Regions from separate parts of the Stenotrophomonas sp. Steno-C15 genome, predicted to be linked through region 1. Evidence: predicted binding sites of a transcription regulator. Region 1 holds the regulator's gene; the other holds the start of a gene.
What was found. The regulator HrcA, encoded in region 1, represses chaperone genes, less so after heat shock. The targets are predictions, from matches to a motif close to TTNGCACTCNNNNNNNNNGAGTGCNAA.

Region 1 (5,346 bases):
GGACTTCTTGTCGTCCTTGACTTCGGTGAACTCGGCGTCCACCACGTCGTCGTTGCCCTTGCCCGCATTGCCGGCATCGGCGCCCGGGGCACCGCCCTGCTCTGCCGACGCTGCGGCGAACAGCGACTGGCCGGCTTCCTCCAGCACCTTCGACTTGGCTTCGATCTGTGCCTTGTCGTCGCCCTTCATCGCGGTTTCAAGATCGGCCAGAGCCGCTTCCACCTTGCCGATGACATCGCCGCCGACCTTGCTGCCGTGCTCGGTGATGGCGCTGCGGGTGCCGTGGATCAGGGCATCGGCCTGGTTGCGGGCCTGCACCAGCTCCTGGAACTTCTTGTCTTCTTCGCGGTTGGCTTCCGCGTCGGCGACCATGCGCGCGATCTCTTCCTCGGACAGGCCCGAGCCGGCCTTGATCTCGACCTTCTGTTCCTTGTTGGTCTTCTTGTCCTTGGCCGACACATGCAGGATGCCGTTGGCGTCGATGTCGAAGGACACCTCCACCTGCGGCAGGCCACGCGGCGCCGGCTCGATGCCGGACAGGTCGAACTTGGCCAGCGACTTGTTGAAGCGGGCCTGTTCGCGCTCACCCTGCAGCACGTGCACGGTCACGGCCGACTGGTTGTCCTCGGCGGTGGAGAACACCTGCGAGGCCTTGGTCGGGATGGTGGTGTTCTTCTCGATGATCTTGGTGAACACGCCGCCCATGGTTTCGATGCCCAGCGACAGCGGGGTCACGTCCAGCAGCAGCACGTCCTTGACGTCGCCGCCCAGCACGCCACCCTGGATCGCCGCACCCAGTGCCACGGCTTCGTCCGGGTTGACGTCCTTGCGCGGCTCCTTGCCGAAGAACTCGGTCACCGCCTGCTGCACCTTCGGCATGCGGGTCTGGCCGCCGACCAGGATCACTTCGCTGATGTCGCTCGAACGCAGGCCGGCATCGTTCAGGGCGACGCGGCACGGCTCGATCGACTTCTTGATCAGGTCTTCCACCAGCGCTTCCAGCTTGGCGCGGGTCAGCTTGATGTTCAGGTGCTTCGGACCCGACGCGTCAGCGGTGACGTACGGCAGGTTCACTTCGGTCTGCTGGGCGCTGGACAGCTCGATCTTGGCACGCTCGGCAGCGTCCTTCAGGCGCTGCAGGGCCAGCGGATCCTTGCGCAGGTCGATGCCCTGGTCCTTGTTGAACTCTTCCACCAGGTACTCGATGACGCGGTTGTCGAAGTCTTCGCCGCCCAGGAAGGTGTCGCCGTTGGTGGCCAGCACTTCGAACTGCTTCTCGCCGTCGACGTTGGCGATCTCGATCACCGAGACGTCGAAGGTACCGCCGCCCAGGTCGTACACAACGATCTTGCGATCCTTGTTGTCGCCCTTGTCCAGGCCATAGGCCAGCGCGGCCGCGGTCGGCTCGTTGATGATGCGCTTGACGTCCAGGCCCGCGATGCGGCCAGCATCCTTGGTGGCCTGGCGCTGGCTGTCGTTGAAGTAGGCCGGCACGGTGATGACCGCTTCGGTGACCTTCTCACCGAGGAAATCCTCGGCGGTCTTCTTCATCTTCTCCAGTACCTTGGCCGAGATTTCCTGCGGCGCCATCTTCTTGGCGTCGCTGGTGGCCACCCACGCATCACCATTGTCATGGGCAAGGATGCTGTACGGGACGTGGGCGATGTCCTTCTGCACCTCGGCGTCGGTGAACTTGCGGCCGATCAGGCGCTTCACCGCGTAGAAGGTGTTCTTCGGGTTGGTCACCGCCTGGCGCTTGGCCGAGGCACCGACCAGGACTTCGCCGTCCTTGGTGTAGGCGACGATCGACGGGGTGGTGCGATCGCCTTCCGAATTCTCGATGACGCGGGCCTTGCCGCCGTCCATGATCGCCACGCACGAGTTGGTGGTGCCGAGGTCGATACCAATGATCTTGCCCATGGGGGAGACTCCTGAGAAATGCTGTGTGGATGTCAGTCCGGCCGCTCGGCCGGTGGATGAATGGGATGTGGGGGAGGCTCGTGGAACATTCAAGCCATCTCCCGAACGCTGTGTTCAGCCGTTCAAGGTTCGCCGGGCATGGCCCGGCGATGACGATCCGGGGGTAGCGCCGGGCCATGCCCGGCGGCCGCTCCCGGATCGACCGCTCAGTCGGCGGCCACCACCACCAGCGCCGGCCGCAGCAGGCGCTCGTTGAGCAGATAGCCCTTCTGGAACACGGTCACCACGCTGCCCGGGGCGGCGTCCGGGGCCGGCACCTGGCTGATCGCCTGGTGGTGCTCCGGGTTGAACGGCTGGCCGGTCGGGTCAATCAGGACCAGGCCGTTGTCGGCGGCGACCTTCAGCAGCTGCTTGTAGGTCAGCTCCAGGCCCTCGCGCAGCGGGTGCGGGTCGTCGCCGGCGGCCTTCAGGCCGGCATCCAGGCTGTCGAACACGGGCAGCAGTTCGCCCAGCAGCTTCTCGTTGGCGAACTTGCGGGCCTGCTCGATGTCGCGGGCCACGCGCTTGCGCTGGTTCTCCAGGTCGGCGCGCTCACGCAGCGCATCGGCCCTGACCTGCTCGACTTCCGCGCGCAGGCGCTCCACTTCGTCATTGACGCCTGCTGCGGCGGCCGCGTCGGCGGCGCTCTGCTGGGATTCGAAATCTGGATGTTCGTGGTTCATGTCTGGGTCCCTGGCGGTCACTCCCCGCCTCCACCCACCCTAGTGTGGGCGGGATGCTGCGTTTCAAGCGTCCGCGGCACCGGATCCGCGCCCGGTCGGTGAAAAGGCCGCGCCCAGCACGTCGGCGGTGGCCTGTACCAGCGGGATCATGCGGTCGTAGGCCATCCGCTTCGGCCCGATCACCCCCAGCACGCCCAGCACCTGCCCGTTGGCCGCATACGGGGCGGTCACCAGCGAAACGCCCTGCAGCGGCATCATCCCGGTCTCTTCGCCGATGAAGATGCGCACGCCCGGGGCCTGGATGGTCCGCTCCAGCAGCTGCAGGATCTCGCGCTTGCTGGAAAACAGCTCGAACAGTTCACGCAGGCGCTCCAGGTCGGACAGGTCCTGGACCCCCATCAGGCGGGTCTGGCCCGCCACCAGCATGTCGTCGGCCGCGGGCTGCAGGGCCTGCTCGGCCAGTTCGATGCTGTGCGCCAGCAGCTGCTCCAGCTCGGAGCGGGCATCGCGCAGCTCCAGCAGCAGGCGCGCCCGGATCTCCGCCAGCGGCAGCCCGGCGAAATGGGCGTTGAGGTAATTGGCGACCTGCTCCAGCTGGCCCGGCGCGAAGTCCTGGCGGGTTTCGATCACCCGGTTCTGGACCTCGTTGTCGGCGAACACCAGGATCGCCAGCACCCGGCGGCCGTCCAGCGCCACGAAATCGATCTGGCGGAAGGCGAACTGCTCGCGCCGCGGCGCGCTGACCACGCCGACGAAGTGGCTCATCGCCGACAGCAGCTCGGAGGCACTGCCGAGCAGGGCCTGGGTGCTGCCGCCACCGGCCAGTTCCTGGCGCAAGCGGGCCAGCTCGCCCTCGCCCGGCGGCTGCATCTGCAGCAGGCTGTCGACAAACACCCGGTAGCCATGCGCGGTCGGGATCCGCCCGGCGGAGGTATGCGGCGACGCCAGCAGGCCCAGGTCCTCCAGGTCGCCGAGGATGTTGCGGATGGTGGCCGGGCTGACTTCCAGCCCGGCCACGCGCGCCAGCGTCTGCGAGCCCACGGGCTCACCATCCTGGATGTGGCGCGCGATCAGCGTGCGCAGCAGATGGCGCGCGCGCGGGGCGAGTTGGTCGGCGGAACCGTGCATGGAATCAACCTGTGAGACACGGAGACTAGATAATGGCGCCGGATCACCTTGGCAAGCCATTGGACCGCCCGCGTGCGCGTGCTAGCGTTGCGCGGCTCAGATACCCCCAGACCCATGCTCAGACACCTATCGATCAAGGATTTCGCCGTCGTCCGCGCTACCGAACTTGAATTCGGGCCTGGCATGACCGTGGTTTCAGGCGAGACCGGCGCCGGCAAGTCGCTGATGGTCGACGCGCTGGGCTTCCTGTCCGGCCTGCGCGCCGACAGTGGCGTGGTCCGCCACGGTGCCGCCCGTGCCGAGCTGTCGGCCGAGTTCGCGCTGGAGCATCTGCAGGCCGCACGCCAGTGGCTGGCCGACAACGAGCTGGACGATGAGGACCAGTGCCAGCTGCGCCGCGTGATCCGCGCCGACGGCGGTTCGCGGGCCTGGATCAACGGCCGCCCGGTCACCCTCGCCCAGCTGGGCGAACTGGCCGCGCTGCTGGTGGAAATCCACGGCCAGCATGAACAGCAGGCCCTGCTGGCGCGTCCTTCCCAGCTGGCCCTGCTCGATGCCTATGCCGGCAACGAGGAAGAGCGCCGTCAGGTCCGCCGCGCCGCAGCCGCCTGGCAGGCACTGGTCGATGAATCCCTGGCGCTGTCGCAGCAGGGCGACGTCAGTGACCGTATCGGTTTCCTCGAGCATCAGCTGCGCGAACTGGACCGTGAGGATCTGGAGCCCGAATCGATCCTCGCGCTGGGCGCCAGCCATCGGCGCCAGGCCCATGCCAGCGCGCTGCTGACCGCCTGCCAGGCCGCCAGCAACCAGCTCAACGGCGACGAGGGCAGCTCGGCGCTGGATCAGCTGCAGCAGGTGCGGCACGAACTGGCCCGGCTGATCGAACACGACCCGCGCCTGGGCGAGGTGGACAGCCTGATCGAAAACGCGTCGATCCAGCTGCACGAAGCCCTGTCCCTGCTCGACCGCGTGCACGACGACCTGGATGCCGACCCCGAGCAGTTCGAGGAGAACGAGCGCCGTCTCGGCCGCCTGCACGACCTTGCGCGCAAGCATCGCGTGCCGATGGACGAACTGGGCGCGCAGCGCGAGCGCATGCATGCCGAAGTGGAGCAGCTGCGCGGCGCCGACGAACGGCTGCAGCGCCTGGCCGGCGAGATCGACAAGGCCGCGGCCGCCTGGCGGGTGCAGGCCGAAGCACTGACCACAAGCCGGCGCAGTGCGGCGGCCGCGCTGTCGACCACCACCACCGGCATCATCGCCGAGCTGGGCATGGGCGGTGGCCAGTTCCTGATCGAGCTGGAACCCCAGGACGGCGGCAAGCCCGACCCGCAGGGCGCCGAACGCGTGGAGTTCCTGGTCGCGGCCAATGCCGGTCAACCACCACGCGCCCTGCGCAAGGTGGCCTCGGGTGGCGAACTGTCGCGCATCTCGCTGGCAATCGAAGTGGCCGCGCTCGACCTGGACGCCGTGCCGACCATGGTGTTCGACGAAGTCGACTCGGGCATTGGTGGCGCGGTGGCCGACATCGTCGGCCAGAAACTGCGCGCCCTTGGCGAGAAGCGCCAGGTGCTGT
Region 2 (5,346 bases), on a different contig from region 1:
TGTAGATCACGTCGTTGCGCGCGCGCTCGGCGTCGTCCGGCGGATCGGACAGATGCCAGTCGATCAGGGTCGAGAGCAGGCCCATGTAGGCCGGCGAACTGCTGGTCCTGACGATCCGGCTGCGGTCGTCGGTCAGCTCCAGGTCCGGCTCGGACTGGCCTGTGGCTGCATCCTTGCCGCCCTCGTAGCGGATCGCCATGTACATCACCGCGCGCGCCATGTCGCCCTTGCGATGGCCCCACACCTCGAAGGTGCCGGTGTTGCCGTCCGGCGTGCGCACCCAGTTGGAATTGCCCGGGTAGCCGCCGCTGCCGCCGCCATGGCCGTTGTTGGCCTCGGTGGCGCGCTCGCCACAGTTGGCATCGCACTTGCCGAACGGCTTGTTGCCGCGGTCGGCATTCCACTGCGCATCGGTCAGGTACAGCATGTGGGTGTCGGTGTAGGGCGCGTAGGGCAGGCCCTTGTCGCCGGTGGTGCTGGCAAAGCCCAGCGAGTTCGGCCAGGTGTGCTCGCGGTTGTAGGTCAGGCCGCTGCCCGTGCCAGCGCGATCGCTGACCTTGGCGTAGCTGCGGTTGCGATAGGCATCGAGGATGCGGTTGGGATTGTTCGGATCCTCGTCGGCGATCTCCAGGATGGTCCAGGTGCTGGTGCCCGACCCGCTGTACGGATAGGCGGTGTGGCCCTTGATGGTCGCGTGCAGCGAGCAGCGCAGCTGGCTCGGGCTGGAGGTGTTGACCCTGGAGTAGTAGCCCGCCGGTACGCCGGGATTGCCCGGATCGGGGTTGCCCGTGGCGCTGGCCACGGTGAAGGCGATGCGGCTGTCGGCAGCCGGATGCGCGCCCTGCAGGTCGGTGATGCGCGCGGCGCGGATGTCGAAGCGGCAGGCCTCACCGGCCACCAGCGCGGTGTTGGTGGACAGCTTCACGCTCCTGCCGCTGGCCGGGTGGGTCAGCGGTACGCTGCCGGAGGCGCCGCAGCTCAGCGCGAAGGCGCCGCTGGCCAGGTTCACCGTCTCGCTGAACACCACTTCCAGATCGGCCGCGGCCGGGAACGTGCTGCTGCCCTGGGCGGGGGTGGTGGTGGACACCGATGGCGGCGTATTGGGACCGGGCGTACCCCCACCGCTGAAGGTCTGGCCGTTGTTGCAGCTGCCGAAGGTCTGCGTCGCCGATTCGGCCCAGGTGAAGTGGGCGTACTGGCTGCCGCTGCCCGTCAGCTGCAGTGAGGTGCCAGGGGCCGTGCTGTTGGTCTCGGCCACCGGAATGTTCTGGCTGGTCATGCCTGCGGCAGGACCGCCGGAGGCAGTGATCGTGCCCTCATAGCTGAGGAACTGGACCACCTTGCCGCTGGCGTCGACCAGCGCGATGCCGTCGTTGGGACCGTTCTGGATGCCGTTGGTCGGATAGCTGACCACGGCCAGGGTGGCGCTGCCGCACCCGGCGGCGCTGCCGGCAGGGACGGCCGTGTTGGCGTACACCGAAGCGGCCGACGGCGTGCTGCCGTTGTAGAGATACAGCCGATAGCCGGACAGATCCTCGCCGGCGGTGGCCACGACCTCGATCGCCTCGCCGACGTCACCGGCTGCGGTGCTGTCGTCGTAATGCAGTTCGTTGATGAAGACCTCGGCCTGGGCCGGCGCGGTGGCCAGGGCCAGCACGCAGGCGGTGGCGAGCGGGGACAGCAATCGCATCGACGACTCCTTGTGATTGGGAATGCGCGGCCGAGCCTAAGGCCGATCCAGTGACACTTTGTCGTAAATGAACGTCAGATATCTGACAGTGCGACGTTGGTCACCTAATTCGGGGCCACCCCACCGCACTGCCGCAGCGTCCGGCGCGGAAACTTTTTTCGCGACGCCCCTTGAAAGCCTCCCGGGGGGCTCCATCTCTGCCGTGCTCCCGACCTTGTCGGGTTTCTTCACGTGCGGTTCTGGCACTCGCCTGGTGCGAGTGCTAACATCGCCGGACTTTTTTAGACCAATCAATCACTTAAGAGGTCTCCTATGAGCATCAAGCCGCTGCACGACCGCGTTGTGGTCAAGCCGATCGAAGCCGACGAAATCTCCGCCGGTGGCATCGTCATCCCCGACTCGGCCAAGGAAAAGTCCACCAAGGGTGAAGTCGTGGCCGTCGGCCCCGGCAAGCCGCTGGACAACGGCAGCGTGCGCGCGCCGTCGCTGAAGGTCGGTGACAAGGTCATCTACGGCCAGTACGCCGGCAGCTCGTACAAGAGCGAAGGCGTCGAGTACAAGGTCCTGCGCGAAGACGACGTGCTCGCCGTCATCGGCTGAGCCCCGCCGCGACCTGTTTCAACCTGATCCCCACATCCCAGCCGCCGGGCACGGCCCGGCGCGACCAATGAGGTAATTGCAATGGCTGCCAAGGATATCCGTTTCGGTGAAGACGCCCGTTCGCGCATGGTGCGCGGCGTCAACGTTCTCGCCAATGCCGTCAAGGCCACCCTCGGCCCGAAGGGCCGCAATGTCGTGCTCGAGAAGAGCTTCGGCGCCCCGACCATCACCAAGGACGGCGTCTCCGTCGCCAAGGAAATCGAACTGGCTGACAAGTTCGAGAACATGGGCGCGCAGATGGTGAAGGAAGTTGCTTCGCGCACCAACGACGACGCCGGCGACGGCACCACCACCGCCACCGTGCTGGCCCAGGCCCTGATCCGCGAAGGCGCCAAGGCCGTTGCTGCCGGCATGAACCCGATGGACCTCAAGCGCGGTATCGACAAGGCCGTCGTGGCTGCCGTCACCGAGCTGAAGAACATCTCCAAGCCGACCGCTGACGACAAGGCGATCGCCCAGGTCGGCACCATCTCGGCCAACTCGGACGAGTCGATCGGCCAGATCATCGCTAACGCGATGAAGGAAGTCGGCAAGGAAGGCGTGATCACCGTTGAAGAAGGCTCGGGCCTGGACAACGAGCTGGACGTGGTCAAGGGCATGCAGTTCGACCGCGGCTACCTGTCCCCGTACTTCATCAACAACCAGCAGTCGCAGACCGCTGACCTGGATGAGCCGTTCATCCTGCTGCACGACAAGAAGATCTCCAACGTCCGTGACCTGCTGCCGGTGCTGGAAGGCGTCGCCAAGGCCGGCAAGCCGCTGCTGATCGTGGCCGAGGAAGTCGAAGGCGAAGCGCTGGCGACCCTGGTGGTCAACACCATCCGTGGCATCGTCAAGGTTGTGGCCGTGAAGGCCCCGGGCTTCGGCGATCGTCGCAAGGCGATGCTGGAAGACATGGCCGTGCTGACCGGAGGCACCGTGATCTCCGAAGAAGTGGGCCTGTCGCTGGAGAAGGCCACCATCAAGGACCTGGGCCGCGCCAAGAAGGTGCAGGTCTCCAAGGAGAACACCACCATCATCGACGGCGTGGGCGACAAGGCTGCGGTCGAATCGCGCGTTGCGCAGATCAAGACCCAGATCCAGGACACCTCCTCGGATTACGACCGCGAGAAGCTGCAGGAACGCGTGGCCAAGCTGGCCGGCGGCGTTGCCGTGATCAAGGTGGGTGCGTCCACCGAAATCGAAATGAAGGAAAAGAAGGATCGCGTCGACGACGCCCTGCACGCTACCCGTGCAGCCGTTGAAGAAGGCGTGGTTCCGGGCGGCGGCGTTGCACTGGTCCGTGCGGTCACCGCGCTGGCCGGCCTGAAGGGCGCCAACGAAGACCAGAACCACGGCATCCAGATCGCCCTGCGCGCGATGGAAGCCCCGCTGCGCGAGATCGTCGCCAACGCCGGCGAAGAGCCGTCCGTCATCGTCAACAAGGTCAAGGAAGGCAGCGGCAGCTTCGGCTACAACGCCGCCACCGGTGAGTTCGGCGACATGCTGCAGTTCGGCATCCTGGACCCGACCAAGGTGACCCGCTCGGCGCTGCAGAACGCGGCCTCGATCGCTGGCCTGATGATCACCACCGAAGCCATGGTTGCCGAAGCTCCGAAGAAGGACGAGCCGGCCCTGGGCGGCGCCGGTGGCATGGGCGGCATGGGTGGCATGGGCGGCATGGACTTCTAAGGTCTGCGTTGTTCCCGATGAAGTGAAAAACCCCGCCGCAAGGCGGGGTTTTTTTGTGGGCGTTCCGCCCCCTCTGCTGGACGTGGACCGTGGTCGACCTGTCAGCGCACGAATGCCTTCGTGGCGCCGTATTCCCAATCCCACGGCACCCCCGTCTCGCCCAGCACGAAGCGCACCAGTGCCGGAAAGGCCGCTTCGGCGCGCACATCGTTGCCCAGGATCACCACGCAGCGTTGGCCTTGTTCGACGCACACCAGCGTGTTGCCCACCGCATCGTCATGTCCGCCCTTGTAGAAGCCTGCGCCCTGTGGACCGGTGAATGTCACCACGCCCAGTCCCGCAGCCAGGTTTCTGCGCCGCTGCGCCACCGGCAGTTCCGGCTGCAGCGTCGGGAACTGGCTGGCGGTGGTGATCGGCAGCTGCGGCCGCACCAGTTCCCGGCGCATCGATGCCGACAGCCCCTGGCCACTGACATAGCCGGCCGCGAAATTGCCCATGTCGGCGATGGTCGTGTCCATCGAACCGGCGGCACGCACGCGGCTGCGTTCATCGTGCGGCTCCGCCGTGCCTTCGGCGGTCCAGCCGTCGGCCAGATTCGTGGCGAAATCCTCGCGCCACATCATGCTGGTGCGGGGCATGCCGAAGCGGTCGAATACGCGCTGCTGCATGAGCGTACCCACGTCCTGGCCCAGCCCGCGCTCCAGCACGAACTGCAGCAGGATCAGGCCTTCGCCGGAATAGCCATAGCGGCTGCCCGGATCGAAGTGGAATTTCAGTTTTCCGTCCGGCTCCAGGAATGCAAAGTTGGCAAAGCCGCTGGCATGGTTGAGCAGCAGGCGCGGGGTCAGCCGGCGCCAACGTTCGTCGCCGGCCAGCACGGTGTAATCGGCGTACTTCTTCGCCTCGGCCGGATAGTCCGGTAGCGGTCTGTCCAGCGCGCTGGCGATGCTGGCATCCAGATCGATCACCTTGTCCTGTGCAAGCTGCGCGATCAGGTGGCCGAAGGCCATCTTGGTCAGCGATGCCGCATACATCACCGTGTCGGTCTGCAGCGGTTCGCCGGCAGCGTTGCGCTCGCCATAGGCGGCGACGTGCACGACCTTGCCACCGTCGACGACGGCCACTGCCATCCCGCGGGCGTGGGCGACCTGCATCAGGCGCTTGGCTTCGGCATCGATCCGGGCCGGGGAGGGCACGGGAGGGGGAGCGGCCATTACGGCGGCGGGGAACAGCGTCAGCAACAGCAGGACGGCACGGCGCATGCGTGGAACTCCTGGCGGGACGTGGCGCGATGCTACCGCAGCTTCGGCTGCTTGCAGCCCCCT

Region 2: AC06FB_RS08715 (co-chaperone GroES) is a predicted target of HrcA. The motif match lies at 1,930-1,956, and genes of this name have one in related genera.

What each region holds. Positions count from the first base shown of each region.
Region 1 covers NZ_JBWJPF010000002.1:3,522-8,867, forward strand. Annotated here, with positions in the region: gene dnaK (molecular chaperone DnaK) at 1-1,920, opposite strand, end outside; gene grpE (nucleotide exchange factor GrpE) at 2,127-2,642, opposite strand; gene hrcA (heat-inducible transcriptional repressor HrcA) at 2,706-3,770, opposite strand; gene recN (DNA repair protein RecN) at 3,885-5,346, shown strand, end outside.
Region 2 covers NZ_JBWJPF010000008.1:74,147-79,492, reverse strand. Annotated here, with positions in the region: gene AC06FB_RS08720 (endonuclease) at 1-1,690, opposite strand, end outside; gene AC06FB_RS08715 (co-chaperone GroES) at 2,003-2,290, shown strand; gene groL (chaperonin GroEL) at 2,372-4,021, shown strand; gene AC06FB_RS08705 (serine hydrolase domain-containing protein) at 4,123-5,283, opposite strand.